Regions from separate parts of the Marinobacter sp. C1S70 genome, predicted to be linked through region 1. Evidence: predicted binding sites of a transcription regulator. Region 1 holds the regulator's gene; each other region holds the start of a gene.

Region 1 (9,881 bases):
CTGATCAATCAGGACGAGGCCAAGCATCGCCGTTCGGAAATCGCCCAGGAAGCCGATTTTTACGGTTCCATGGACGGTGCCTCGAAGTTCGTGAAAGGCGATGCTGTTGCCGGTTTGCTGATTCTGGCCATCAACATCGTTGGTGGTGTGGCTATCGGCATGATGCAGCACGGGTTGGATTTTGGTCTGGCAATGGAGCGTTATGCTCTGCTGACCATCGGTGATGGTCTGGTGGCCCAGATTCCCTCGCTGTTGCTCTCCACGTCGGCCGCCATCATGGTTACCCGGGTAACGTCCAGCCAGGACATGGGTGGCCAGATCATTCAGCAGATGTTCAGCGCTCCCAAGGCGTTGGGTATTGCGGCGGGTATCCTGATTCTGCTGGGCCTGATTCCGGGCATGCCCCACATCGCGTTTCTCGGCCTTGGTTTGCTGGCCGCCGGCGCAGCCTGGTTTATCTGGAAGAAACAGCAGCAAACGGTTGAGGATGAAGGTGGCTTTGTTGGTCGTGGCGGCATGGCGGGTGGTGCGGCCCGGCAGGGTGCGGAAATTTCTCCGGATCGTCCGGGCGGCGAGGGGCAGGCACTGCCGGCGCCGGGGGAAACCCGCGAGCTCGGATGGGATGACGTGGCCACGGTGGACATTGTCGGGCTGGAAGTGGGCTACCGCCTGATTCCGCTGGTAGACAAATCCCAGGGTGGACAATTGCTCAGTCGGATCAAGGGGGTTCGTAAGAAGCTTTCGCAGGATCTGGGCTTCCTCATGCCCTCGGTGCACATTCGCGACAACCTGGATCTTATGCCGAACGTCTACCGGATTACCCTGATGGGCGTGACCATTGCCGAGGCCGAGATCCATCCGGAGCGGGAGCTGGCCATTGATCCGGGGCAGGTGTTTGGCAAAGTTGAAGGCATTGCCGGCAAGGACCCCGCCTTCGGCCTGGACGCCATCTGGATTGAGTCCGATAGGAAGGATCAGGCCCAGACCCTGGGTTACACCGTGGTGGATGCGAGTACCGTGGTGGCGACACATCTGAATCAGATCCTGCAGAAACACGCTCATGAACTGATTGGCCACGAAGAAGCCCAGAAGTGGCTGGACCAGTTGGAGAAGATTTCGCCCAAGCTGGCGGAGGAACTGGTGCCGACCACGATTTCCATCAGCATCCTGTTGAAAGTTTTGCAGAACCTGTTGAAAGAAGAAGTGCCGGTGCGGGATATGCGCTCCATTGCCGAGGCCATCGTGAACGTGCATCCAAAGAGTCAGGACCCGAAAGTACTGACCACGGTAGCCCGCCAGGCGCTGCGCCGGATGATTGTTCAGAGTATTTGTGGCAACGACGCCGAAATCCCTGTTATCACGTTGGATCCAGACCTGGAACAGTTATTGCTGAAGTCTGTTCAGCAGAGTCAACAATCCGGCGGTCAGGATGACATTGGTCTGGTGCTTGAGCCCAACATGGTGGAAAAGCTGCAACGATCCCTTCAGGACAGCGTGCAGCGCCAGGAAATGCTTGGCAAGCCCGCCATCCTGCTGGTTTCGGGGCCCTTGCGGCCAGTATTGGCGAAGTTTGCCAGCTACGGGGTAGAGCGTTTGCATGTGCTCTCTTACCAGGAAATCCCGGATAACAAACAGATCACGATAGTCGCTTCTGTGGGTCAATAAACCGACGGAGCATCGCGGAAAGCCAGAGTGCTTGCCGGTGGGAGGATGAAACAGCATGAAAGTAAAACGGTTTTTTGCGCAGTCCATGGCTGAGGCCCTGAAGCAGGTAAGCCACGAAATGGGGCCGGATGCCGTTATTCTGTCTAACCGCCGCGTTGATGGTGGCGTTGAGATCGTGACGGCACTCGACTACGACGAAAACATGGCGCGCCAGCGTCTGGGCGAAAGGGCGGTTGAAGCCACCAACGGCTCCCGGCTGGCCGAGATGCAGGCGGAGCAGCATCGTCGGCTGGAAGAGGAGCTGAACCGGTCCCGCAGTCGCATTCGTGAGGTTCGGGAAAAGCGCGCAGGAAGTGGCGCCTCAGGTGGCGTGGCGTCGTCCTTGTCTTTCGAGACGGCCGATTTTCCGGCGTCACGTCTCAGTGATGAAGCGCTGGCAAAGCCGGTTGCGGGTAGCGAATCAGGCGCCGGTGGCTATGCCGATGAACTGGCCAGTATGCGTGCCGAAATCAGCTCTCTGCGTGATCTGGTCAGTGGTAAGGCTGCGACTGCCACGCCGGCCGGTAACAGCGCAGTTCAGCAACGATTGGCCGAGCGCCTGCAGGAGTTCGGTTTGGGCGCGGAGCTGGCCGGCTCTCTGTCCCGTCGGCACCGGGCCGGGCGTCTGGAGGACGGCTGGAAGCAGTCACTGAAAATGCTGGCGACCGGCGTTCGTACCGGTCGCGAAGACTGGCTTGATGCCGGCGGTATCTATGCCCTGGTCGGGCCAACCGGGTCTGGCAAAACCACCACCATTGGCAAGCTGGCGGCTCGATACGTGCTGGAGCATGGTCCGGATTCGTTGGCCCTGGTCACCACCGACCGCTACCGTGTGGCCGCTCATGAGCAGCTGTTCGTGTTCGGCCGCATCCTGAATGTGCCCGTGCGTGTGGTGGATGAGAGCCATTCCCTGGATGACATTCTTGATGAATTATCGGATCGACACCTGGTGCTGATTGACACTGCCGGCCTGACCAGTGCCGACCGCGGTTACCAGGAACAACTGGCGGAGTTGGCTCGCAGCGATCACAATATCCGTACACATCTGGTGGTCTCCGCCACCAGTCAGCCACGTATCATGAAATCCGTGTGGCATTGCTATAAGATGGCAAGCCTTGCAGGCTGCATCATGACCAAGATTGATGAGGCCCTGACCCTGGGCGAAGCGCTCGGGTTCGTTATGGAGACCAGCTTACCGGTGGCCTGGTACACCGATGGCCAGAAGATACCGGAAGATCTCCAGAGGGCGGAGGCCATTCCGTTGGTGCGCCTGGGCGTAGAACGGCTTAAGGCTGTGCAGAGCGCACAGGCAGTCGCCGAAGGTGCCTGAGCCTCGTTGGCGACAGAATAAAACACCGGCACGCGTGCCCGTACAAGAACGTAGTAAGAGACTGATAACAGTATGAGCAGACCACATCCGGTTCAGGTGATTGCGGTTTCCGGCGGCAAGGGCGGTGTCGGCAAGAGCAATGTTTCGGTCAATCTCGGTATCGCCCTGGCCCAGAAGGGGCGCCGGGTTGTCTTGCTGGACGCGGATCTCGGGCTCGCCAACATCGATGTGTTGCTCGGCATTACCGCTAATCGAAATCTGCAAGACGTACTCAGCGGCGATTGTGATCTGAAAGACGTGCTGGTGAATGGTCCTGGTGGTATCAAGATTGTACCGGCTTCCTCCGGCACCCAGCGTATGACCCAGCTCAGCGCCATGGAACATGCCGGCCTGATCAACGCTTTCAGTGAGCTGGGCGATCAGATTGACGTTCTGATTGTGGATACCGCCGCAGGTATTTCTGAATCGGTGGTCAGCTTCCTCAGGGCATCGCAGGAACTTCTGCTGGTGGTCTGCGACGAACCTACCTCCATTACCGATGCCTACGCGCTGATCAAGCTGATGAACCGGGATTATGGCACGAACCGCTTCCGTATCCTGGCAAACCAGGTCCGCAATGAGCAGGAAGGCCGCCATCTGTTTGAAAAACTGACCCGGGTCACCGAGCGTTTTCTGGATGTGGCACTACAATATGTAGGTATCGTGCCTTACGACGAGGCCGTCAAGAAAGCCGTCCAAAGACAGAAAGCGGTATTGGATGCCTATCCGAGGGCGAAAGCCTCGCTGGCTATCCGGGCTCTGGCCGAAAAAGTGGACAGTTGGCCTTTGCCGTCCTCTCCCAGGGGGCATCTCGAATTCTTCGTGGAGCGGCTCGTCGAAGTCTGATCTGAATCCAGTCCTACAAGAAAACCGGATACATGACATTGGCGAAAAATCTGGGAATTTACCATCAGGCCGGCGCCAGGAGCCCTTCAGCCCTGATTGAAGAGCATGCGCCGCTGGTCAAGAAAATCGCCCTTCATCTCATGGCCCGGCTGCCGCCATCAGTGCAGCTGGAAGACCTTATGCAGGCCGGTATGATTGGCCTGCTGGAGGCCGCGCAGCGCTATTCTTCCGGCAAAGGTGCCACCTTTGAAACCTACGCAGGGATTCGCATCCGCGGCGCCATGGTGGATGAGATCCGCAAAGGCGACTGGGTGCCCCGCTCAGTGCATCGCAACGCCCGGCGAATCGCCAGTGCTATCAAGCAGGTGGAAGATCGTACCGGGCGCGAGGCCCAGGATGCCGAAGTAGCTGAAGAGCTTGGCATTGGTCTGGACGAGTACCATGCCTCACTCGCCGACGCTAACAGCGGTAGACTTTTTAGTCTTGATGAGCTCAATGAATCCGGCGAGCTGCCGATAGAAGAAGCAGAAGCGAGTGATAATCCGCTGGACGGTATTGCTTCAGGCGCTTTCCAGCGAAGTCTCGCAGACGCCATTGAGCAGTTGCCTGAGCGTGAAAAGCTGGTATTGAGCCTGTATTACCAGGAAGAGCTCAACCTCAAGGAAATCGGTGCGGTGCTAGGGGTCAGTGAGAGCCGGGTAAGCCAGATTCACAGCCAGGCGGCGTTGCGACTTCGCAGCCGGCTGGCCGAGTGGCGGGATGGTGACAACGACTGATCGGCCAGGTGCTGTGTTTCTCTCTCAGCAAGCTGTGTAGCTTTTGGTAAACGATGCTTTACAACGTGCGCAAACACCACACAATAAGCGCTTAAGGTAGCAGCCTGCTAGACTTCCAAAAGGCTGAATGAATTCCGGGTGTTACTGACTGGAGGTCCCATTGGACAAGAACATGAAAATTCTCATTGTGGATGACTTCTCCACAATGCGACGCATCATCAAAAACCTGCTGCGAGATCTCGGCTTCACCAATACGGATGAAGCAGACGATGGCAACACCGCGTTGCCCATGCTCCGAAGCGGCAAGTATGACTTCCTGGTGACTGACTGGAACATGCCCGGCATGTCGGGCTTTGACCTTCTGAAGGCTGTCCGTGCTGATGAAAACCTGAAGAACCTGCCGGTTCTGATGGTAACGGCAGAGGCCAAGCGGGACCAGATCGTGGCTGCGGCTCAGGCCGGGGTGAACGGGTATGTGGTCAAGCCTTTCACGGCAGCCGTGCTGAAGGAAAAGATCGAGAAAATCTTCGAACGAATCCAGTAACCAGAGGTCGGATGGCTCGCCATGAGTGATACCAAACAGAACCATCAGGGCCTTGATCCGGAGGTGGCGGAGAAGCTTCAAAAGCAGGCCTCCGACCTGGCCGAGAATGTAAACGCCGGGAATTATGCCAAGGCGATGACCCTGATCAATGAACTGAGCGAGGTTCGCGATCAGAGTCTGTATCGGGAAGTGGGGCGACTGACCCGCAGCCTCCATGAGGCAATCCGGAACTTCCAGATAGACCCGCGTAATGCCGAGCAGAAAGAAGTGCTGTCGAAGATGAGCGACGCTTCTGACCGTCTGGCCTATGTGGTTCAGATGACCAGCCAGGCGGCGAACCGCACCATGGATCTGGTTGAGGAAAGCATGCCGGTGGCTCACGCCATGCGGGATGAAGCGGTTTCCCTGCGGGATGAGTGGCAGCGTCTGCGCCGTCGTGAAATGGAGCCTGCGGAGTTTCGGGAGCTTTACGGTCGCATCGACAAGTTCTTCGCTGGCCTGACGACAGACTCCGACAGTCTGTACCAGAACCTGTCGGAAATCCTTCTGGCTCAGGATTTTCAGGATCTTACCGGTCAGGTTATCCAGAAGGTCACCGCGTTGGTGAAAGAGGTGGAAGACAACCTTCTTGGTCTGGTGGTGATGGCCAGCCACGTTGATCAACTGACCGGCACAGTGCATCAGATTGAAGAAAAAGAAGAATCGGCCGAAAAAGGGGTAGGGCCCCAGATCAAGGCCGATGAGCGGGAAGATGTAGTTTCGGGACAGGACGATGTGGACGATCTGCTGTCCAGTCTCGGATTCTGATAATAAAGAGGGTGACGCATGGCGTTAGATGCTGATGAAGAGATCCTGCAGGACTTCCTGGTAGAAGCCGGCGAGATACTCGAAAAGTTGTCGGAGCAGCTGGTGGATCTGGAGCAGCATCCCGATGACAGCGATCTGCTGAACGCCATTTTCCGTGGCTTCCATACCGTGAAAGGGGGCGCAGGCTTCCTTCAGCTGGAGGCACTGGTTAATTGCTGCCACTCTGCGGAGAACGTGTTTGATATTCTCCGGAATCACAAGCGCAAGGTAACACCGGACCTGATGGACGTGGTGCTGGAGGCGCTGGACAACGTTAATGCCATGTTCGAAGAAGTCCGCAACCGGGAAGAACCGACGCCCGCGCCGGACGAACTGATTGAAGCTCTGGATGCACTCGCCAAACCCGAGTCCGAGGATGCACCGGCGGTGGAAGCACCAACCCCGGCACAGGAGCCGTCGTCTGCGGATGTCGGACAGCAAGGGGATCAGGGCGATATCACTGACGAAGAGTTCGAGCAGCTGCTGGACGCGTTGGCGGATGAAAAATCCGATGGCCAGAAACCGGTCGGCAACGAGCAGGTGAGCACCCCGGCAGAATCCGCCGGCGGCTCAGACAGTGATGAGATTACCGACGATGAATTTGAGGCCCTGCTGGATCAACTCCACGGCAAGGGCCAGTTTGCCGGCGCGCCTGCGGAAGATGAAGCGCCCAAGGCAGATATCGACACCAGCGGTGGCTCGGAGAAATCATCCGGTGACGCCGATCTGATTTCCGACGACGAATTCGAGAACCTGCTGGACGAACTGCATGGCAAGGGTGCAGGCCCAAGCGCGGGGGCTGCCGCAGGTGAGCCCAAGCCTGCGCCGGCTCCATCAAGCAAGGCCGAACCAGCCCCGGAACCAAAGAAAGCGGAAGCCAAAGCCGAGAGCAAGGCCGCTGCCAAGCCGGCCCCTGCGCCTGCACCTGCCCGTGAGGCCGCACCAGCGGGCGAAACCACGGTTCGGGTTGATACCAAGCGCCTGGACGACATCATGAACATGGTGGGCGAATTGGTGCTGGTACGGAACCGCCTGCAGCGTTTGGGTTCCGAAAGTGAAGACGAACACATGCACAAGGCGGTGGCCAACCTCGACGTGGTGACCACGGATCTGCAGGCTGCCGTCATGCAAACACGGATGCAGCCGATCAAGAAAGTATTCGGCCGTTTCCCGAGGGTGGTGCGTGATCTGGCCCGGAGCCTGAAAAAAGAAGTGAACCTGGTGATGCACGGTGAGGAAACCGACCTGGATAAAAACCTGGTCGAGGCGCTGGCCGACCCACTTGTGCACCTGGTTCGAAACTCCGTGGATCACGGTGTCGAAGCGCCGGACGTACGGGAGAAGGCAGGAAAACCCCGAGCCGGAACCGTGACCCTGTCGGCGGAACAGGAAGGCGACCATATTCTGCTGTCCATCGTCGACGACGGTGCGGGTATGGATCCCAATGTCCTGCGCCGCAAGGCGGTCGAGAAGGGTCTGTACGATCAGGATGCGGCAGACCGCCTTACCGACAACGAATGCTTCAACCTTATCTTTGCGGCCGGTTTCTCGACCAAAGACCAGATTTCCGATGTCTCCGGTCGCGGTGTCGGCATGGACGTCGTGAAAACCAAGATCGGCCAGCTCAATGGCCAGATCAATATCATGTCCGAGCAGGGCAAGGGCACCAGCATTATCATCAAGGTGCCGCTGACGCTGGCCATCATGCCAACGTTGATGATCATGCTCGGTGACCAGTCTTTCGCGCTGCCGCTGGTGAATGTGGTGGAGATTTTCCACCTGGATCTGACCAAGACCAACATTGTCGACGGCAAAGAGTGTATTGTCGTGCGGGACAAAGTGTTCCCACTGTTCCACATCAAGCGCTGGCTGGTGCACGGTGCGGCAGGTCAGGCCGAGCCGGAGATTGCGCACGTGGTGATTGTGGCCATGGGGACCAAACAGGTCGGCTTTGTCGTTGATCAGCTGATTGGCCAGGAAGAGGTGGTGATCAAACCTCTGGGCCGGGCCCTGCAGGGGACGCCAGGAATGGCCGGCGCCACCATCACCGGTGATGGCCGTATCGCCCTGATTATTGATGTGCCGAGCCTCCTGCAGCACTACGGCTGAGCAGGAATTTCCGGGATTGTGTAGGAGAAATGGATGACAGTTTCTGTCCTGGTCGTGGATGATTCGGGCTTTTTTCGCAAACGGCTGACGGAAATCCTGACGGCCTCGGGCCAGATTAAAGTGGTAGGCGCCGCCACCAACGGGCGGGAAGGTGTCGAGCTGGCAGAAAAACTGCGCCCCGATGTGATCACCATGGATTACGAGATGCCGGTGATGGACGGCATCTCTGCCGTGCGCGAGATCATGCGCAAACATCCCACCCCGGTTTTGATGTTCTCGTCCCTGACCTATGAAGGTGCCCGCGTTACCCTGGATGCCCTGGAAGCCGGGGCAGTGGATTTCCTGCCCAAGAACTTCGAGGAAATTGCCAGGGACACCAGTCAACTTCAGAAAATCCTTATCCAGCGTATTCTGGATGTGGCCGGTAGCCGCCCGGGTGCCCGATCGGCGCCTGTGGCCCCGAGGCCGGCGGCACCGGCTGCGGAACCTCGCCGTGAACCTGTCGAGCGCGCCGGTTCGCGCCTGCACCGCCCGGTAACGACGGAACCCCGTAAAGACCCTGCGACCTCCGAGCCGGTTCGTAAACCCGCCAGAAAAACGGCCGCCAGGCACTACAGTGTGGTAGCCATCGGCACTTCCACCGGTGGCCCCGTTGCGCTGCAAAAGGTGCTAACGGCGTTACCGGCTTCGTTTCCCGCGCCCATCGTGTTGGTTCAGCACATGCCCGCCAGCTTCACTCCGGCCTTTGCCGAGCGGCTCAACAAGTTGTGTCGCATTGAGGTGCGCCAGGCCGAGGACGGCGACGTGCTTCGTCCGGGACTGGCCCTGCTGGCGCCCGGTGGCAAGCAGATGATGATTGAAAGTCGCGGCGGGCAGGCAAAAGTGCGGATTCTTCCGGGCGATGACCGCTTGAATTACAAACCCTGTGTGGATGTTACCTTCGGCTCTCTGGCCAGGAGCTTCCCAGGCAAAACCCTGGGCCTGATCCTCACTGGTATGGGTTCCGACGGCAAGGAAGGCTGCAGGATGATGAAGCAGTCCGGTTCCGTGATCTGGTCCCAGGATGAGAAATCCTCCGTCATCTATGGCATGCCGATGGCTGTGGCCAAAGCCGGACTGAGCGACGAGATTCTGGCGCTGGAGGATATTGGCGCGCGGCTGGTTGAAGGTGTGAGCTGATGGATATTCTGAGCCTGCTCGGAATCATCCTGGCGTTCGTGGCCATCCTGGGTGGCAATCTGCTGGAAGGAGGCGCTGTCAGTTCGCTGTTCAACGGCCCGGCCGGGTTGATCGTGGTGGGCGGAACTCTGGCGGCGACCATCCTGCAAACCTCCTGGCCGATGCTCAAGCGTGCCTTCGGTCAGGTTCGCTGGGTGTTTATTCCGCCCTACATCTCGCTGGAAGATGGCATTGGCAAGGTCATCGACTGGAGCGTCAAAGCCCGCAAACAGGGCCTGCTGGGCCTAGAAGGGCTTGCGGAGAGAGAGCCCGAGCCGTTTGCCCGGAAAGGGCTGCAGTTGCTGGTTGATGGTGCCGAGCCCGAGTCCATTCGCAGTATCATGGAAGTCGACCTGGAAACCCGGGAGCAGCGCGATCTGGAGTCGGCCAGAGTCTATGAGGCCATGGGTGGGTATTCCCCCACTATCGGTATTATTGGCGCGGTGATGGGCCTGATTCAGGTCATGAC
Region 2 (9,881 bases), on a different contig from region 1:
GCAGTTCGTTATCAAGACTCCAGAAGCTCTTACCCTTGCGTTCCAGGCGTGCCTTTTCGATCTTGATCGACGACTTGATGCCGCCGAACACGGTTCGGGGCAGGAACTTCCAGAAACTCTCGCCCATTCGGCTGCTGGCGGGGTCCTCCGGTGTGGCTACCCGCTTGTGATGACCAAAATTATGTTCCACCACAAAGTGGGTGTAGGCGGTGGGGGCCAAGGCGGCCATGGCCATCAGTTTGTTCAGTTTATTGGACTTGTGGCCCAGCTCATGGGCGGTGTTGATGCCTACCCCGTTGATGGCGCCTACGGTCAGGGTCAGGCCGATCTTGTCCTCAAGTGGTGTGTTTTTCCGGCTGGCCAGCCAGGCGCCCATGAAGGTCATGGCGTACTGGGTGGGGATAAACGCCTTCACAATACGGTCGTAATACTTGTCCTGCTCCAAGGTCTTTACCGCCGATTCAGGAGGATTGCTCTTGTCTTCACCAATCGCCCGGTCCAGTGCCGGAATAATGCCGTGCACCAGTGCCGGCCCGGTCCAGGCCAGAGCCTTCAGTCGTTTCGGTGCCAGGGCGTAGCCAGTCAGAGCGGCAAGGCCAATGCCTGGAAGCGCAGGCCCCAACAGCCACATATAGCGCTTGGGATCTTTCCAGGTCTCGGCCTTGGTGGCGGTGTCTTTTGAATCCGATGTCCCGGTTTTCCGGGGCGCGGCGACCTGGTGCGTGTCGAGCGAGGATTTCACTTTGGCGTTCATATGGGCTCTCCGTGGAACTCGTTGTGTTTGTTTGTTCAATTTATGTCGGACAATCTTGCAATACAACAAGTAAGAGAGTCTGGTTAAGCGAACTGGCCTCTAATGACAATCAGGCTCCAGCTGGCGAATCCAGAGCTTGTGGTCCAGACTTTTGGAAACAAAAAAAACAGGGAAGCGTCGAATGAGTGCCATAAATCCATCTCCGGCCACTATGTCCTGGACGTTGCAGCACCGGCTCCAGGAATACGCGCGCGCCATGAAGCTGGCAGAAATCATCTATCAGGACCCGAATGGGCAGGTCTGCGTGGTTCACGGCGTTATCCGGGAAGTGCTTAGCCGGGCCGGGCGGGATTTCGTGGTGCTGGGAAAAGGACAGGTGGTCTCAGCGGACCACATCATCATGATCGACGGTGAGCGGTTAACGAAAGGGTAATCGCCCGGTAATTGCTATTGACCGCGGGCTGCCTCTACTCTGTTGGCGTTGTACACATATACCGACAGAGGGACATGTTATGAACAAGTTTACCTTGAGCGCACTCGCACTGGTTGCCACGCTTGGACTTTCTGCCTGCAGCTCCGAGAGCGATGAAGGCGCGGATTTTGAAGAAGCGGGTGAAAATGCCGAGGAAATGATGGACGACGCCGCTAACGCCACCGAAGAAACCTGGGAAGAAGCCACGGGTCAGGATGAAGGCGTGATTGGTGAAATGCAGGAAGGTGCCGAAAACGCCGGCGACGAGATTGAAGAAGCCGCGGATGAAGCGGGTGACGCCATGGAAGAAGCAGCGGACTCCATGGAAGAAGGCTACGACGAAATGACTCAGTGATCAGCTGAGTTGCATCGCGCGGTTGCGGGGCCTTTTGGCCCCGTTTCTGTTTCTGCCTCGCCGGTTGTCATCGAACGTTCAACATTCTGACTTAAATCTGTTTACGTCCTGTCACATTACTTGCCGACACTTGCCTCTCGAAATAAAGGACTTGTCCACCAATCCGAGAGAGGCAAACCATGGCCAAGCACGATCTTGATCCGAATTACCTGGACCCGAACTACGAGCCAGTCGTCAATCATTCCGAAAACACCCCGTTCCATCAGGTACTGTCTGCCAGAATGCAGCGTCGTACCGTCATGAAAGGTAGCGTAGGCGCCGCTCTGGCCAGCGTTATGGGGTTGGGGCTTGCCGGTTGTGGCAGTGACAGTGATAGTGACAACGATGGCGGTACTACCGGTGGAAACACATCCAGCACTGAACTGGGTTTCAAGGCTGTCCCTACTTCAACCGCGAATCAGGTCGTTGTTCCCGAGGGATACTCCTCTGAAGCGTTTCTTCCCTGGGGCACGCCAATTACCGGGTCTTACCCGGCCTATAAGCCGGATGGCACCAATACCGGAGAAGAGCAAGAGCAGCAAATGGGCATGCATCATGACGGCGTGCACTTTTTCCCGATTGATCTGAAAACCGGTGGTAACAGCTCCAGCGAAGGTCTGTTGGTGATGAACCATGAGTACATCAATCAAGGCGCTTTGCATGCCAACGGGGCTACCTACATCAACGGTATGCGTCCGGCCGATGAAGTGCGCAAGGAAATCGCCGCGCACGGTGTGTCTGTGGTTCATATCAAACGCGACAACAACGGCAAGTGGGATATTGTTTTCGGGAGTCCGTTTAATCGCCGGGTTACGGGTAATACCGAAATGGATATCCGTGGTCCGGTGCGTGGTTACGACAAACTGGTCACCAAATACAGTCCGGATGCAACGGAAACCCGCGGTACTCTGAACAACTGCGCGATGGGCCCGACGCCGTGGGGAACTTACCTTGCGGCTGAGGAAAACTGGCACGGGTACTTCGCTAATAGCGATGCAACGCAGCCCCGGGAGCAGACCCGCCATGGCGTCGGCGATTCAAGCCGCTACGACTGGGAGTTGGCTGACAGCGGTGCGGATCAATACGTGCGCTTTGATGTTACCCCGACGGGTGCGTCGGCGGCGGATGATTACCGGAATGAGGCCAATACCTATGGTTTCATGGTGGAAATTGATCCGTTTACTCCAGAGAGCAAACCACAGAAACGAACCGCGCTGGGCCGCTTTGGTCACGAGGGTGTGATTTTTGCGCCGGTTAAGGAAGGTGAGCCGGTCGTATGTTATTCCGGTGATGATTCCCGTTTCGAGTACATCTACAAATTTGTCTCCTCAAAGCCCTACTACGCTGCAACGGCCGGTGGCTACCTCCTGGACGAGGGCACGCTCTACGTGGCTCGCTTTAACGACGATGGCTCAGGCGACTGGCTGGCGCTGGATCTGAACGATGCGGATTTTGCTGCCAAAGTGGCTGCGGCCCAGGGCGAAATGGTTGGCAACGTTCAGTTTGACGGTTTTGAGAATCAGGCTGATGTTTTGTTGAACACTCGCCTGGCTGCCGACATCGCAGGTGCGACCCCGATGGATCGCCCGGAGTGGGGGGCTGTAGATCCGAATTCCGGTCAGGTTTACTTTACGCTGACCAATAACTCCCGCCGGACGGAGGAGCAGGTTAACGCTGCAAACCCGAATGCCAACAACCGCACCGGTCATATTATTCGCTGGAGCGAAGACGGCAACGATCACACTGCGACCAGCTTTGACTGGGATATCTTCGTGTTCGCCGGTGAGCAGGGCACGGAAACCGTGGTTGACGACCAGGTTATCGTATCTCTGACTGATGACAACATCTTCAACAGTCCGGATGGCCTCTGGTTCGATTATAACGGCCGCCTTTGGATTCAGACCGACGGCTCCGATGCAGCACCTTATCAGAACAACATGATGCTGGCGGCCAACCCGGAAACCCGCGAGATCAAGCGTTTCTTCGTTGGGCCGGTTGGCTGTGAGGTTACAGGCGTTGTCTCCACACCGGATGTGAAGACCATGTTCGTCAATATCCAGCACCCGGAAGCAAACTGGCCGGATGCTAACGATCCGCGTCCGCGTGATGCAACGGTTATCGTAACCCGCGATGATGGTGGCGTTATCGGTGCCTGATCAGCCATAACGGTTGTCAGGCGCTGCCAAAAAGCCCGGGCGGACTCGTTCCGCCCGGGCTTTTCTCTTCTGTATTTCAGATTTCCTTCCAGATGCCGATAAACTCCTTGGGCCCTGCAATAGTGGTATCTTTAGTCCACTAAAGTAGGAGTTATTAACCTATATCATTTCTTTAACCTCAGGGATGGCCTGCAATAACAACATGCTTGCGTTAGCAATGACAAAGATGAGGGCACCATGGGTTTACTCGATCGCACTGCAATTTTATGGGGGGTGGGCATTGCTGTTGCGCTCGGTATTGCCTGCATTCTGGTGGCTCCGATGATGGGGCTCGATGCCGCGTCTCTGTTGATCGGACTCCTGGTTGGTCTCGCCGCCGCGGCCGGCTATCTGATATTGAGGGTGCTGGAACCAATAGAGCGTGGGATTAACGGCCTGAATGATGGCTCCCTGGCTGATAACCACCCGTTGCGGGCTCAATGTGCGCAGCTTCTGGCCGATGCCCGGGCTGGCAAGGCCCTGGTTGAAACGCTCTCGGCCAGTGCCGACAAGAATGCCATCTCGGCCGCCGAAGTCTCGTTTGCGGCGGATCAGGTGAAGCAGCGCCTGGACCGACAGGTTGAAGAAACCGCTCAGATGGCCGACTACGCCGGCCAGATCACGGAATCGGTTCGGGAATCATCGGAACAGGCCACCAACGCCGCCACCATGGCATTGCAGAATCGCGAAGTCAGCGTGGAGGGGCGTCAGTCATTGGTGTCGGCCATTGAAAATGTGCGCCTGGTGCATCAACAGTCGGAAGAGAACCTCAGGTTGATTCAGGCCCTGCACGAAAAATCCGGCAAGATCCAGGGCGTGACGTCCACCATTCAGGGTATCGCCGAGCAGACTAATCTTTTGGCACTGAATGCCGCCATTGAGGCGGCCCGAGCCGGTGAACAGGGCCGCGGGTTTGCGGTGGTGGCCGATGAAGTCCGGCAGTTGGCCGGGCGCACTGCCCAGGCCACCAGTGAAGTGGCGGACACCCTCGACGAAATTCAGAATGACACAACCAAGATTGTGTCCCGCATTGAATCTCTGGCGAAAACCGTGGAAGACGGGCTAGCATCTGTAGAGAGCGTTGGCGGCCAGCTGGATCAGATTCGGGATCAATCCGACCGGGTTCAGCAGCAGGTTGCCCGTATTGCCGAGATTGACCAGAACAACGAGCAGAGTCTGGCCCAGGTGTTTTCGGCTATTGAGTCTGTCCGTGACCATATATCCGAAAGTGATACCAGTGTGGCATCGCTGGCGGACCAGGCTTCCACGTTGATGGAGCTGGCGGAGAAGGCGAATGCTGCCTTTGCGCTGAACAGCAGCGAAAGCTACCACCGGCCGTTTTATGAGAAAGCACTGGAAGGGGCGCAGCAGATTGGCCAGTTGTTTGAGGCGGCAATTCGAGAGGGCCGTTTGAGTGAAGCGGCGCTGTTTGACAAAAAGCGAACACCGATTGCCAACACCCAGCCCCAACAGTATTCCAGCAGCTTCGATCGGTTTACTGACCAGATGTTTCCGGCAATACAGGAGCCCATCAAGAAATCCCATGAGGCCATTGTGTTCTCCATCGCCTGCGCGCCGGACGGTTATGTGCCTACCCATAACAAGGATTTTGCCCACCCGCCGAGTGGTAATCCGGAAGTCGACCTGGTGAAAAGCCGCAGCAAGCGACTGTTCAATGACCGCACTGGCATACGCTGCGGGAGTCATACCGAAAGCATGCTGCTCCAGACCTATCGCCGGGACACCGGTGAGATCATGCACGACCTGTCGGTGCCCATCTATGTGAACGGTAAGCACTGGGGCGGTTTCCGGGTTGGGTATCGGCCGGCGGGGAATTGATCGCACTGGGCTCCAGCCAAGGCTGTGATAGACTGCCAGGGACGTAACAAGGAGAACACCTGTGTCCGAAACCGAGTATATCCCCGCAAAACCTGACGGTCAGCAATCACAGGAGCCCAGCTCTGCGAGGAATCTGGCGGTGGTGGTTTACATCCTGCAGGCGTTGTCTTTTTTCCTGGGGGGGCTGACGGCACTGGTGGGCGTGATCATCAACTACGTCAAACTGGATGATGTCCGTGGTACCTGGATAGAGCCCCATTTCCGCTGGCAGATCCGCACCTTCTGGATTGGTTTGCTGTGGACAGTCATCGGGGTGATTACCACCATGCTGATTGTGGGCTGGTTTATTCTGCTGGGTATTGCGATCTGGGTGATCTACCGAATTGTCAAAGGTGCCCTGGCCCTGAACGATGGCAAGACCCCGATTTAACGGGGTCTTGATGGCTCAGTCTTCCGTCACTTCTTCAAGGCGTAATGCGCTCAGCATGCCCGCCAGCCCCATCAGTCCCAATACCAGAATCACCGCCACGTCCGAAATCATGGAAATGGCGGCTGTGAACCCCCCGGTTACCAGCAGCAACACACCGATAACGGTATTGCTGACCGCTGTGTAGTCTGTCCGTTTGTTGCCTCCGGCCATATCCACCAGATAGGTTTTGCGCCCCAGGCGCACGCCGGCATGGGCAATACTCAGCACAAAAAACGCGACCGGATAGAACCAGGCACCGCCAAACCCGGGGCCCAGCACCAGTGCCAGAACACCAACCACCAGGCAGACCGAGCTGGCCATGGCGGCACCCCGAATCATCACTCGGCGGCTGGAGGTGTCGGCGGCCCAACCCCAGAAGCTGGCGCTCAGGGAGCTGGCCAGACTGCTGGCGAGCAGAAAGACGCCCAGCATCCAGCCAATATCGGATTCCTGTTGGGCGAGCACCACGAAATAGGGAGACGCCAGAGCCGAACACAAAAGCAGTGCACGAGTGATGACAAAATGCCTGAAGGGCGCATCGTCCCGTAGCAGCGACAGACTTTTAAAAGCCTCGTTGATCGCGTTGCCACCGCCCCCTGTTTCCCCGGCATACTCTTCCACATTGGCAAACAGAACCCCGGCAATCACCCACAGCGTAGCTGCCAGGAGCAGCAATGTGGTGTAGAACGCAATGCTGGGGTCGCCCCGATCCCAGAACAGCAGTCCTGTGAGCACCACCGTGGCGGTGCCACCAATGGTGGTTGCCAGCCCAGACAGCCGGCCCCGGCGGGTTTTGGGGATACACTTGCCCTGAACGTCTTTCATGGAGACCGAGCAGAATCCCCGGGCCAGTGAAAACACAATAAGCGCCGCGACAATGCCGCCACCGGCCGCATAGCCTTCAAGAAACCACACGCTTGCCGCCATCGCAGCCACGCTGACGGCCTGCCCGAAACTGCCCAGGGTCCAGAACCATTTGCGCACCGCCTTGCGACGCACCCAGGCGGCGATCACCATCTGCGGCACCATGGAGCCGGATTCCCGGATAGGCACCAACCAGGCTACCAGAGCCGGTGCGCCAACGGCACTCATCAGCCAGGCCAGCACGGTCTTGGGGCTGATCAGCAAGTCGCCGAGTTTGGTGAGCACATTGCTGAACAGAATCAGGAAGAAGTTTCGGGGTACTTCCCGACAGGCTTCCTCCGGGATGTCTTTACAGACCCGTGCGTCCTCTTCGTTGGCAATCAGTCCGTAGAGCTGGTCGATGGTGTCGGGTTTGGTTGCTGGCAAAGGGCCGTCCTCCGGAAAAATGTTTGCCAAGCATACCAGTTAGCTCGGGTGTGCTTAAGCGGGAGGACCAGCGGTGCCGGTCAGACCAGGTGGTGGTCCCACTGTACCGGTAGCCGCGCGATGTCTTTCGCAGGTTGTCCGGCGCTCAGTTGCACCAGTCGGCCCTGTCCCGAGGACACCAGGAAATCGCCTCCTGCCAGAGTCTGAATGCCGGCGCAGTCAGTGATGCGGGCTTTGGCAACCAGCTCCCCGGTCTTGCCGCGGAAGACAATAGCGGTGCCGCCCACGGGGGAAGCGGCGGCGATCAGGTCGTTTTCAGGATGGGCCACCACGCTGGCGATGTAGTTGCCGAGAGCGGCCTGGGTTTCCGGGTCAAAGCGATATTCCCGGAGTTGCCCATCTTCTATGCGCGCCAACAGCGGAGGTCTCTCGTAGAGGGGGCCCTGGTACTGGTAGGCAACATAGACTTTGCCTTCGGTACTGACGCTGACGTGGCGGGAGCTCTGCTGGTGGTGGGCAGGGGTAAAGCGGCCAACGATCTGGCCGGACCGGCGGTCCATCAGAATCAGGGCCGGTTGCATGGTATCCAGATTGAGTTTGATGCGGTCGTAATCAGGGTGGGTCAGAATGCCGCCCAGGCCGATGACCAGAGTGTTGCCGTCCGGATGCAGGGTAAGCTCATGGGGCCCGATGCCGGCCAGTTCAAAGGTGTCCACCCGTTTATAGTCCTGCTCGGCATCGTAGACGGCGACAATGCCTTCGCCGGGCTGGTAGCGGCTGGCCGTGGCGTAGAGCCACCGGCCATCAGGTGAGAACACGCCGTGGCCGACAAAGTGTTCGCCTTCCGGGGCCATAATGCGGTGTCTGCGTTGCCCGGTTTCTGCATCGAAAACATAGAACGACCAGCCCGGTCGGCGCTCAAAAAACAGAGTATCTTTTCGGCCGGGCCGGTTACAGCCGCTGTGGCATCGGGTGTCTACCGGCGCCTGCCACTGAACGTTGCCGGATCGATCAAAGGCACTCACGCCAAAGCGTCCATCCGGCAGGCCAACCGCGCCGGCATAGCGTTCGGGCTGTGGGCCGGTTTTGCGGGGGAGCAACGAGCAGCCGGTGAAGGTGGCGGCCATGCCTCCGGCGACGGTGGCTTTGATCAGGGTTCTGCGATGGATGAGCATGGGTATACCTGTTCAGTCGCCGTCACTTGAGTTGAAGCCACGCACTACGCCAAGTGCCACGGCGGCTTCGTCATTGATCAGCGTTGAAAGCTGGGAAACATCCACAAAGAGCCCTTGCAGAATGCGGAACCGCTCATCACTCTCCATGAGCGTTGCCATGGCACCATGGGCTTCCGGAAAGTTGTCAGCCACTTCCTCAAACTGCCTCTGAATGCGCTCTGCCAGTTCGGCCTCGCCGTCGGTTTTCAGTAAGGTGATCAGTCCGGGAAGGTAGAATTTCTCGAGCCCTGCCACTGTTGCTTCCACCGCCATCAGACTCTGGCCACTGCGCCAGGCATCGGTGATGTAAGGATTGCGTTTGCCATTGCCCCTTAGCCCCATGGGCTGCGCCAGCCGGCGCTCTTCCAGTATTTCAAGCGCCGTCATGCCGGCTTTGATGGTGGTGTCGCGGTATGGCCCGGTGTCCAGATAGTGTTGTTTGAAACTCGCCCAGCTGTCTGCGAGCCCCCGGGCATTACGTGCCATATGCCGGGTGACCGCCGAGAGCACCTCACAGTTTTTGGCTGCGGGCAGGGCGTTCTCCCCACTGTTGAGTTGCTCGTCGAACAGCAGGTATTCGGCCATGGGAAAGCCCTGAACCGCCACCCCGGATTGGTTGATCACCTCGGTGTTAACGGGGGCTTCGGTGCCAAGCAGATACCGGGCCTTGCGAGCGACCAGGTTTTTCGGGTCCGGCCAGAACTGGAATTGCCAGGACAGGTTGTTGTTCTCCACCGGGCCGAAGTCAACAAAGCGGACCCGCTGCCAGGCCAGGAAGGCATCGAGCCAGGCATCGTTCAGGGCCGGTCGGCTGTCGGACGTCGGTGCGTTGCAGTAGCCGACCGCCGCCGATGCCAGTTGTTCGGTTTTGGTTGCCAGCGATTCGTAGCCGTTTTGAATTGCGCCATGCCACTGTTCGCGGGCCTGGGTATCGGCGTTGGCCCCGAGTGCCGCCGTAGTGCAGACAAGCAGGGCGGAGGCGAAGAACAGTCTGGTGATCGGTTGCATAGTGGATCCTCAGAGTGAATTCAGAAAATCGATCAGGGCGCTGCGCTCCGACTCGGCCATCTGACGATAGCGGTCAGCTGCCGGCCGGGCTTCGCCACCGTGCCAGAGAATGGCTTCTTCCAGCGTGCGGGCGCGCCCGTCATGCAGAAAACCGGACTGGGGGTTAACCACCTGGGCCAGGCCGATGCCCCAAAGCGGTGGCGTGCGCCACTCGTTGCCGTCAGCGAGGAACTCGTCCCGGCCGTC
Region 3 (9,881 bases), on a different contig from region 1:
CAGGCGCTGAAGCGACGCGGTAAGCTCCGACATCTGCCTGGACGAAGCCAGAGTCTCTTCGGCGTTGGAGGCTGTGCTCTGGCCAAATTCGCCAATGCGCTCCACGTTGGCATTCACGTTCCTGGCCACGGCCGACTGTTCCTCCGCCGCCTGGGCAATCTGGTGGCTCATATCCACGATCTCGGAAATGCCCGAGGCGATCCGATCCAGCGCTTCGGTCACTTCACCAGACTTCTGTACCGTCTTCTCCGTGGCATCGTGACTTGAGGTCATGGCAGATACCGCCTCTTTTACACCACCCTGAAGCCGGGAAATCATGCCTTCAATTTCCTCAGTGGACTTGTGGGTACGCTGGGACAATGAGCGAACCTCATCCGCCACCACCGCAAAGCCACGCCCTTGTTCTCCCGCCCTCGCTGCCTCGATGGCCGCGTTCAGCGCCAGCAGGTTGGTCTGCTCGGCAATCGCTTTAATCTCAACCAGAACCTGACTGATATTGTCACTGTCCGCACTCACCCGGTTGATGACATCAACGGCGCCAGCAATCTCCGTCGCCAGCCGGTTAATGGTCGCCACGGTATCGGCCACCACTTCCCGGCCCTTCTCGGTATCTTTCTCGGCATTCCCCGCACTATCCGCCACCCGGTGCGCACTCTCGGTGACTTCATTGACCGCTTCCACCATCTGGCCCATGGCCTCGTTGATCTGACCGGTCTCTTCCATCTGTCGGGCCACGGCCTGACTGTTAGCCGATGCGGTGTCATTCACCCGGACCGCCTGCTGATCAACATCTGCCGTTGTAGAGCCCACCGACCGGACAAGCTCAGCGATACGATCGGTCATGTTGTTGAACTCGGAGGTGAGCTCACCCAGTTCGTCCCGGTTGTTCAACCGGATATGGGTGGTCATATCGCCGGCGGCCACATTTCTTGCAGCTTCGCTGAACCGGTTGATGGCAATCCGCACAGACATAAAGAAGCCCACATAGAGGTAGACCACCACCAGCATCACAGCAATCAGCGCCACCAGAATCAGAGTGCGCTGCCCGGTCTGGCGGGCCAGGCGATCCTCAAGATTACCGGCAACCACATCGAAGATACGATCGCTGAGGGTATCGTAATATCCCATCTGCGCCGATACGGTCTCATCGAATTCCTGCCAGGGCAGCTCCAGGCGCATAGGCGTAATGACATTCAGATCCAGCTCATCACGCACTGTCATCAGGCTCTCTTCCGTGCGGGTCAAGGCACCGCTCGCACTCTCTGCCAGTTGGGGCGACGCCTCCACGGCAACGGAAAGGGCCGGCGAAAGCAGCGAACTGCGGTTGGTCAACTGATCGTAGATTTCATTCAGGGTTTCGCTGAGTGCATAGCCCACCTGACCTTCCACCAGCGCAAAAATACCGTATGAACGGGCGCGGCCAACAACGGTGCGAGACTCAGGCAACGCAGAACGTACCAGCCCTAACAGCAGCAGGTTTTCCCGGGACGCATCCTGCCCCAACCCACTGATTTCAATGGTCGCCGGCAGCAAGGCCATCACCTTCTGCACAAATTCCTGGTAGTACTTGAACTGGGGGTCAATGTTGCCCTGATAGTTATCGTTGGCTTTGAGCGTCTCCCATTCTTCCCTTACAGCCAGAATCTGCTCCTGCCAGGAGCCGGAGGTGTCAAAAGAACGCTGTGGTTCGGCGAGATCTGCCAACAGGGCGTCCATACGACTGGCCGCTTCGTTGGCTTTTTCGAGCAGGGGTTGTTCGTCTTTCAGAATGCCAGGGGCCTGATAGTCACGGTAATCCATCGACGCCACCAGCAGGCGTTCCACCTTCTGGAGTTCTGCAAGACCTTCAATGCCGCGGGTCATGGTCTGAACCGACTGGTTGAGCCCGGAAATCACCAACCAGGAAAGCACGATGATAGGGCCAAGAAAGAGAATGCTGATGAGGCTGAATTTGTAAACCATGGGCAGCCGATTCATCAGTGCTACAGCCGGATTGATTATATAGTTCACAGAGCCCTCGCTGCTTCTAACAACTGAATCTTTATTCTTTTGTTTGATTATCGCCCGTTGCCGGAAAAACTTAATCACTATTTAGTGTTATTCTGTAATTCGTTTTTTGCTCTCCGCCTAGGTCACGCCAGCGATCACCAGCAATGCAAACGCACATATCCACACCAGCATGCTCCGGTTGAGGAGGTCCCTTATGGCGCTGAGGCTCCGTCCACCAAAATCGGGCCACTCTTCCGGGTGCAACTCCGAAAAGCGCGCAGGATCAAGTGCATAACCAGTTAACGACCCGTTGGCGGAAATCATGAGCACATCTGCGGTCTTTTTCCCGAATCCCGGGAATACCTTGCGTATTTCCCGGGACCAGCCGGCCAGGTCACCGGCGAGTCCGAATGTGCATGACAGCAAGCGGGAAGGAATCCAGCCGATAAGCCGGGCCGCCCGCTGATAGCGTTCCCGCGCGGCCGCCTGCGGCCATTGACCCGCCAGAGCTACAAGCCCGCGAGCCAGAAAAGCCAGCGCTATGCCGCCGACGGCGTACCAGAAAACCACCAGGAAGAAACGCTCGAAAACCGAGACCATCAGCGCCCGCGACACCGACAGGTGCATGGCTTCTGGCGATAGCGCCGCTCCTCTTTCGGAGGCGGGCAGGCGCTCTTGAACATGGTGCCAGGCAGCCTGCATATCTCCGCGCCGCCAGGCATCAGAATAGGCTCGCAGCACCTTGCGCCAGCCCGGCGCCCCCATCAGCACCACCAGCAGCAACAGTTCAAGCGGATACAGGGCATAGCGGTAGCCCGCCTCACGGGACAACGCCCACGCGCCAGCGAGCGCCAGAGAAGGTAACACAACCAGCAGCGCCCCTCTCCAGACTGACCGCTCCTGACCCGCTTCTACCCGGCCCCAACGATGAAGCCAGCGACGCCAGATCTCATCGCTGGCCAGGTGGTCGGCGCGGTCCAGCCTGCGGCGAGTCACGTACGCAATCAGAAAAACAACCAACGACATCAGGCCATCTCCTCGTTCGACAGCAGTGCCCGGAAGCGAGACCACTCAAACGCGGGCCCTGGATCGGTTTTTCGGCCCGGAGCAATATCACTGTGGCCGGCAATGCGACCCGGCGTGATTTCTGGCCAGGCTGTCATTGCCAGGAGCGCCAGACGCGCCAGCGCACGGTACTGATCATCGGTATAGGGAACGTCATCCGCACCTTCGAGCTCGATACCAATGGAGTAGTCGTTGCACTCCTCCTTACCCTGAAAACTGGAACGGCCAGCATGCCATGCCCTGTCCAGACAGCTGACAAACTGAATAACGGAACCATCCCGGCGAATCAACGCGTGTGCAGACACCTTCAGCTCTGCGATCGTTTCAAAATAGGGGTGGGCAGCAGTATCCAGACAGTTACAGAAAAAGTTCTCGATGTGCGGGCCGCCAAACTGTTCCGGCGGCAGGCTGATGTTGTGAACCACCAGCAGTGAGATAGAGGAACCGTCCGGGCGGGGACCAAAATTGGGCGACGGACACCAGCGCACGCCGGGGAACCGGCCACTGGAACGCAAAAGTGCTGCCGCATCTTTCAGGGAGTGTGGGTGATGATCGTTCTGGATACTAGACAACGTGTTTCCATCGGCGCAGGGGACTCATGCAGATGATTGAATCACAAAGCGCCCATGGATGCCACGACGTCGCCGGTGCCCGGCGCGGGCACTCAGTACCGGAGATCAGTCTTTTCGGTTATGACGCAGGTTGTCGATGATGGACTCCAGCGCCCGATCAAAGATCAGGCCGTCATCCAGCATGGTGATCGCCTGCTCCTGCAGAGCAATCGCCAGGTCATCCCGATGATATTCCGCCACCTTCGCACCACTGCGGTTAACAAAGATGTACTTGCCGGTGGCCTTGATGAAGGCCGCCAGCTTGCAACGGACCCTGGTCTCGTCTCTGGCCATCTCAACCCAGGATCCAACTCTCAGGCCGTCCGCCTTCGCCAGCCATTCCGCCGACGCTACTGGTGATTGGATCTCCGCGGATTCCTCGGCGACGGCTGCCGTCTCAACGCCGGCTGAGATCTCAGCAGGCTTGACTGACGCAGGTTCAGTCACCTCGTCAATCACCTCCGGCGCAGGTTCCGATTGCTCGGGAGTTTCCGCCGGCTCTGCCGGAGCTTCAGGTACCTCGAAATTCTCAATCGTGGGTGCCTTGTCTTCAACAACCGGCGCGGTCACCAGTTTCTGGAAAACATCGACATGGGCAAGCTCCAGGTCCCGGATGGCCGCATCGGTTGCAAACGGATCCCAGGAGATCTCCTGAAGCGCCTTGCGGAGCTCTTCCACCACCTCTGGAATCATTCGCAACAGTTCCGCCCGGGTATCAGAAGACACCGGTCGCGGGTCAACACTCCACACCAGCCGCTCGCTGATGGCCTTTGCCTGCAGCCAACGCTCGCTTTCTTCACCCTCGCGCAACACCACCCACTGCAGGTAGCGGGTCCAGGGCTCGTTCAGCACCTGTAAAACCGGCTCGGGAATGTCCCGGCCTGCCGTGTGCTCACGGATAACATCGGTAGCAGCCTGACTGGCACGCTCCTGCCGGGCGCGTCCTTCTTCGGCATCCCGAAGGCGCTGCTCAACCAGCTCGCGACGCCGGCGATCCAGATCCATGAAGTGACCAAAGTCCTTCAGCAATTCCTCGAACAGCCCTACCTGATCGGTGTATTCGGTCAGCACCCGACCCACCACTTCCTCAATCTTTTCCCGAAGCGGATCACGCATTCCGGCACGTTTCTCGCTCCAGCCAATGGCGGCCAGGGCAAGTTCGTTGAGGAGCTTGCGAACCGGATGGCCACCACGATTGAAAAAGTTCTTGTCGCTGAGTGCGACCTTGAGCACCGGAATCTGTAGCCGCCCGATCAGCGCCTTCATGACCGGATGCAACTGACGATCTTCGAGAATAAAATCAAACAGCATTGAGACCAGATTGATCACATCACTGTCGACCTGCCCTACTGAGAATCGCTTCCCTTCCGGACCCTGCAACAGCGGCTGTAACTGCTGGCGCAAAGGCACCACATTGTCGCCTTCACCCTGCGGCGCTGCGCCCTGCAGTTCGTTCAGGCGCGCCATCAGACGATCGGTATCCAGAACAGCGCCGGTTTGTGCCATACCGGCACTACTGGTCTCTCCCTGGTGCAACAGCGCACTCAGCTCACTGAAAGTAGGCGACGGTCCATGGCCATTGGCCGTACCTTCGGCAGCCGGGGCTTCCTGGGCGGGCGCTGGCGAACCGCCTGCCTTTGGCGCACTGCGACCCGGCGCTACCTGAGCACCACCCACCGGAGCCCGCTTCATGTCAGGCAGCACGCCGGCGGCGATCAGGGTTTTGTTGCATTCCTGGTAGAAATCGCTGAGCTTGTCCACCAGCAGGCGTTCAAACAGCTTCAAAACCACAAGCTTGGCACGGATATCAATATCCAGATCGGTGCAAGCATCCGAAATAGCGCCACAAATGACTTCCGGGCTGAGAGGCATTTGATCGTCAGAGAGATCCAACTGCGGAACAAGATGGCGAATCCGGGCCGCCAACATCCTTACCGGCTCCTGGTATCGATTCCGCAGGCGATTGGTCAGGTTATCTATCGCTACCTGCTGTTCAAGATCAGAGTGATCCACCAGGCTGAGAGAGTCCTGGTCCACTTCTTCCAGTGAACCACCGGAGCGGGCAGGTTTGAACTTACCCAGCTCGTTGAAGGCCTGGCTGACGTATTGCAGGACTGACACTGTCATTGCCTTCCGGCGCAGTCGCAGCTCCCGCATGGCGTCGAAGTAGGCAGTCTGGTCCTGGTTGGAGCCGGCCCGGTCTGCGAGGGCAAACAAACTGTCGTCAGCCTGTTCGAAAAAACTGGCAAGTACCGCCTTGAGTGACTGACCCGATGTGTCACGCAGTCGCACCAGCTCTACCGGTAACGAGAACCGGCTCACCGGCTTCTGACCGGCCAAGCGGACTACCTTGTTATCGTGCGCCATGTGGATGCTCCGGAATCGATCAGCTGATGGTACTTAAACCTTTATAGGATTACATCATACGGGCGAGTGTCGTCACCTTGTGTCAGAATTTGTCACCTTTTGTGTCAGCAGGAACTGCATCACACTTCAGACCACTCACACCTCCATTTGGCGAATCGATAGCGCTGGCAGTAGAATTGCCCTCCACAATTTTCCAAGCCACCATCAACCTCCGGACGTCCCAATGATTTCTGCCGAACTGCTGCGCCAGGCCCGTATCGAATCCGTTGCCCAGAGTCTGCGGGAAGATATTGGCGATGGCGACATCACCGCCCAGCTGATCCCTGCCGAAAAACTGGCAACAGCAAGGGTAATCACCCGGGAAGACGCCCGCCTGGCTGGAAGCGCCTGGGTGGAGGAGGCTTTTCACCAGGTGGATCCGTCAGTGACACTCCAGTGGCAGTTTCACGATGGCGACGACGTACCCGCCAACGCCGTGATCTTCCGCATGCAAGGCCCGGCCCGCTCGCTTCTGACCGCCGAACGCGCTGCTCTTAACTGGTTGCAGACCCTGTCTGGCGTGGCAACAGCCTGTGCCCATTACGCTCGCCGGGTGTCCCATACCAACGTACGCCTTCTGGACACCAGGAAAACCCTGCCAGGGCTGCGACTGGCCCAGAAATACGCGGTGACTTGCGGTGACTGCGACAATCACCGGCTGGGACTCTGGGACGCATTTCTAATCAAGGAAAACCACATTGCCGCCTGCGGCTCCATTGCCAATGCGGTCGCCGAAGCGCACCGCATTGCACCAGGCAAACCCGTGGAAGTGGAAACTGAATCGCTCGCCGAGCTGGACCAGGCCCTTGAGGCCGGGGCCGACATCATCATGCTGGACGAGTTCTCGCTTGCCGACATGGCTGAAGCGGTAAAACGGAATGCCGGAAAAGCCCGCCTTGAAGCTTCCGGTGGCATCAACGCGCACACGCTGGTGCCCGTTGCCGAAACCGGCGTGGATTACATCTCGATCGGCGCACTGACCAAAGACGTACGAGCCATCGATTTGTCCATGCGCCTGGAGTAATCCAGTCCCGAAATAATCAGCGGCCGCCAGAGGACAACAGCCGATCCATCTCCTCAAGCGCTGATATCAGCTCACGGCCGGACTGCTCACGCCCACGGAAATGCTCTTCTGCCATGGGCGCAATACCAGATACCTCTGGCAGCGCGTGACCGGCTTCCACCAGCGCCTTCATTTTTTCAAGAAACACGAACTGCAGCCACTGGGTGAAGTCCATGGTATCCAGGCAGAACGGCTGGGTACTCTGGAACGCCTCCGGTGGCAGGCTTTCTGTCTGCCAGACACCCAGTTGCCGAAGTTCAATTTCAATCTGCAGCAAACCGTCGGTCACCTGATCCAGGTGGCGTGCTTTTTCACTCATGGGATTCCTCTCAGTCTGCCAATGGCTCCAGCTCAACAGACTCCCCATGCAGCACACGGTATAGATCCTCATACTGGCGTGTGAGCGTGTGTTTCGGAGCCATGTGAATCAGCGGTTGGCGACTCTGGTGTGATTCTTTCATCTTGACGGAACTGGACAGGCGTACCGGCAGCACCGGCAACCCCTCCTCCGTCAGCTCCCGGACCAACTGCCTGGGCAGGCTCGCCCTTGGCTGGAACTGGTTTGCAATGATGCCCTCAACAACCAGCTCCTCATTATGATCCTCCTGCAATTCGCGGATTTCATGGAGGATGTTGTAGAGCGCCTGGCGGGAGAAATCATCGCAGTCGAACGGGATCAGGCAGCGCTGGGCAGCAATCAGGGCAGAACGAGTGTAGAAATTCAGGGCCGGGGCGGTATCGATATAGATCTCATCGAAACTGTCGCTGAGCTTTTTCAGAAACTCCCTGAGCTTGTAGATCTTGTGCTTGGCTTCGAGTTTGCGTTCCAGAAAATCCAGCTCAGGGCTGGATGGCAACACGTACAGGTTGTCGAATGACGAGGCGTGTACAAACTCGTCAGGTCGACGATTGAAGACACTGAAGGCGACCGTCTGCTCCAGCAGATCGGCAACGGTATCTTTCAGTTCAGCCGCCGGTTTGCCCAGCAGGTAGTGGGTGGAGTTGCCCTGCGGGTCCAGATCCACCACCAGGGTACGCTTTCCTCTTGCGGCGCTGATGGCCGCCAGGTTACAGGTGATACTAGACTTGCCAACGCCACCTTTCTGATTGAATACAACCCGTCTCATGTCGTCTCTCCAATGGCCTTTATCGTTATTAATCCCTTTACCGCTACCATCCCATCACGGCTTTCACAAACGGAATGGTTAAACGTCGCTGGGCCTGCAGCGAATTCTCATCCAAGGTATCCAGCAGCCCCAGCAGATCACCCAGCTTTCTCGGGGCCCTGCGCATGATGAAGCCGGCAACATCCTCGCTCATCACCAGCCCGCGCTGCTCTGCCCGGGCCATCAGGATTCGCTGCCGATCCTCATCCCGGTACACGCCCAACTGAATGAGCAAACCATGCGCCAGACGAGATCCCAGGTCTGCCAGTCCGAACGGCAGCGAAGCGGGCACCTCGGACAGACTGACCACCAGCAGACCATTACGATCCAGCACCCGGTTGTACAGGTGGAAAACCGCCTCCTCCCAGCCGGGATCACCCGCGGCATGCTCCAGATCGTCAAGACAGATCACATCATGACTGTCCAGGCCCGCCAGGGCGTCCGGGCCGAACGGCAGCAGCTCGACAATGCTGATGCAGACGGCGGTTTTTCCCATCTGCTCGGACTCATGGCAGATCGCCTGCAACAGATGACTTTTGCCGGTATCGGAATCGCCACAGATCACCACTACCGGAAGCCCCGACGGCTCCCGGCACACCAGCTCCAGCCGCTGTGCGGCCGAACGGTTACGGTCGCCGTGAAAGTTGTCGAAGCGGGCATCGTCCCGGAGCTTGACCCCCAATACCATTTGTGAGGCTTTCATGACCGCTTCGCCCTCCAGGCCCGCAAACTCCAGACTGCAACATAATGGCCCCCGCTCACCAGCACGCTGACGGCAACCAGCCAGATCCCGGTGTCGATGACCCAGGGCTGCATGGGCAAACCCGCCAGCAGGATGATAATGGCGAGCGCCACCAGTATCTGGACAAACGTGTTGATCTTGCCCGGAATACTGGGTTCCATATCGAAGCGGCCGATGCCGTAATGAAAAGCCAGGCCGCCGCAGACAATGACAAGATCCCGACCCAGCACCAGGGCAAACAGCCACAGCGGAAGTACACCGGTAATGGTGAGCATGAGGTAGGCCGAAATCAACAGCGCCTTGTCCGCGAGAGGGTCGGCCACAGCACCAAGCCGGGAGCGCCAGTTGAAATGACGGGCCAGAAACCCGTCAAAGGCATCGGTCAGTGCGGCAACGAAGAATATCACCAGAGCCAGCCGGTAGTTACCTTCCAGCAGTGCGCCGGCGAACGGCACGATCAGCACCATTCGCAGGAATGTCAGTGCATTCGGGATCCAGCGCCACTGCCTAGAACTCACCGGGCCGCCTCCATCAAGCCATCAGCTTCGGTCGCCGCCAGTGGCGCCGGGAGCGGGTTGCCAGCGGTAATAAAGTACCTGGTACAAAGACTCAAAAGCCTGTTCGGCATCCTGCTCATCGCCCGGAGCCAGGGGCTGATAGCTGAACCCAGCCGTCTCAGCACTATCCTGCGCATCCGTTCCGGCCGGTGCTTCGGTCTCGTTCCGGGAACCGGCCTCGCCTGTTTGCGCCGCACCATCCCCTTCCGAGCCAGTAGCCTGGCTGTTCTTGCTGGCCGTTATCGGCTCTGCAGGCTGCTCCGCCGGCACAAATCGTGCGTC

What was found. The regulator FliA, encoded in region 1, starts transcription of late flagellar genes. The targets are predictions, from matches to a motif close to CTAAAGTTTNNNNNNNNNNNGCCGNTAA.
Positions count from the first base shown of each region.
Region 2: Q669_RS05070 (methyl-accepting chemotaxis protein) is a predicted target of FliA. The motif match lies at 3,851-3,878, and genes of this name have one in related genera.
Region 3: Q669_RS06820 (methyl-accepting chemotaxis protein) is a predicted target of FliA. The motif match lies at 2,058-2,085, and genes of this name have one in related genera.

Region 1 is NZ_AXBW01000018.1:58,452-68,332, reverse strand. Features, by position in the region: gene flhA (flagellar biosynthesis protein FlhA) at 1-1,665, shown strand, start outside; gene flhF (flagellar biosynthesis protein FlhF) at 1,721-3,034, shown strand; gene Q669_RS06095 (MinD/ParA family protein) at 3,107-3,919, shown strand; gene Q669_RS06090 (RNA polymerase sigma factor FliA) at 3,952-4,695, shown strand; gene cheY (chemotaxis response regulator CheY) at 4,856-5,239, shown strand; gene Q669_RS06080 (protein phosphatase CheZ) at 5,261-6,046, shown strand; gene Q669_RS06075 (chemotaxis protein CheA) at 6,065-8,194, shown strand; gene Q669_RS06070 (protein-glutamate methylesterase/protein-glutamine glutaminase) at 8,228-9,373, shown strand; gene Q669_RS06065 (flagellar motor protein) at 9,373-9,881, shown strand, end outside.
Region 2 is NZ_AXBW01000015.1:115,916-125,796, reverse strand. Features, by position in the region: gene Q669_RS05090 (alkane 1-monooxygenase) at 1-754, opposite strand, end outside; gene Q669_RS05085 (hypothetical protein) at 936-1,187, shown strand; gene Q669_RS05080 (hypothetical protein) at 1,267-1,581, shown strand; gene Q669_RS05075 (PhoX family protein) at 1,761-3,776, shown strand; gene Q669_RS05070 (methyl-accepting chemotaxis protein) at 4,014-5,654, shown strand; gene Q669_RS05065 (DUF4870 family protein) at 5,716-6,084, shown strand; gene Q669_RS05060 (MFS transporter) at 6,100-7,413, opposite strand; gene Q669_RS05055 (DUF1513 domain-containing protein) at 7,494-8,588, opposite strand; gene Q669_RS05050 (imelysin family protein) at 8,601-9,635, opposite strand; gene Q669_RS05045 (di-heme oxidoredictase family protein) at 9,645-9,881, opposite strand, start outside.
Region 3 is NZ_AXBW01000019.1:57,339-67,219, reverse strand. Features, by position in the region: gene Q669_RS06820 (methyl-accepting chemotaxis protein) at 1-2,010, opposite strand, end outside; gene Q669_RS06815 (histidine kinase) at 2,128-3,015, opposite strand; gene ampD (1,6-anhydro-N-acetylmuramyl-L-alanine amidase AmpD) at 3,015-3,626, opposite strand; gene Q669_RS06805 (DUF1631 domain-containing protein) at 3,732-6,032, opposite strand; gene nadC (carboxylating nicotinate-nucleotide diphosphorylase) at 6,256-7,095, shown strand; gene Q669_RS06795 (YqcC family protein) at 7,112-7,453, opposite strand; gene Q669_RS06790 (ParA family protein) at 7,464-8,261, opposite strand; gene hda (DnaA regulatory inactivator Hda) at 8,305-9,003, opposite strand; gene Q669_RS06780 (CDP-alcohol phosphatidyltransferase family protein) at 9,000-9,560, opposite strand; gene Q669_RS06775 (DUF2066 domain-containing protein) at 9,582-9,881, opposite strand, start outside.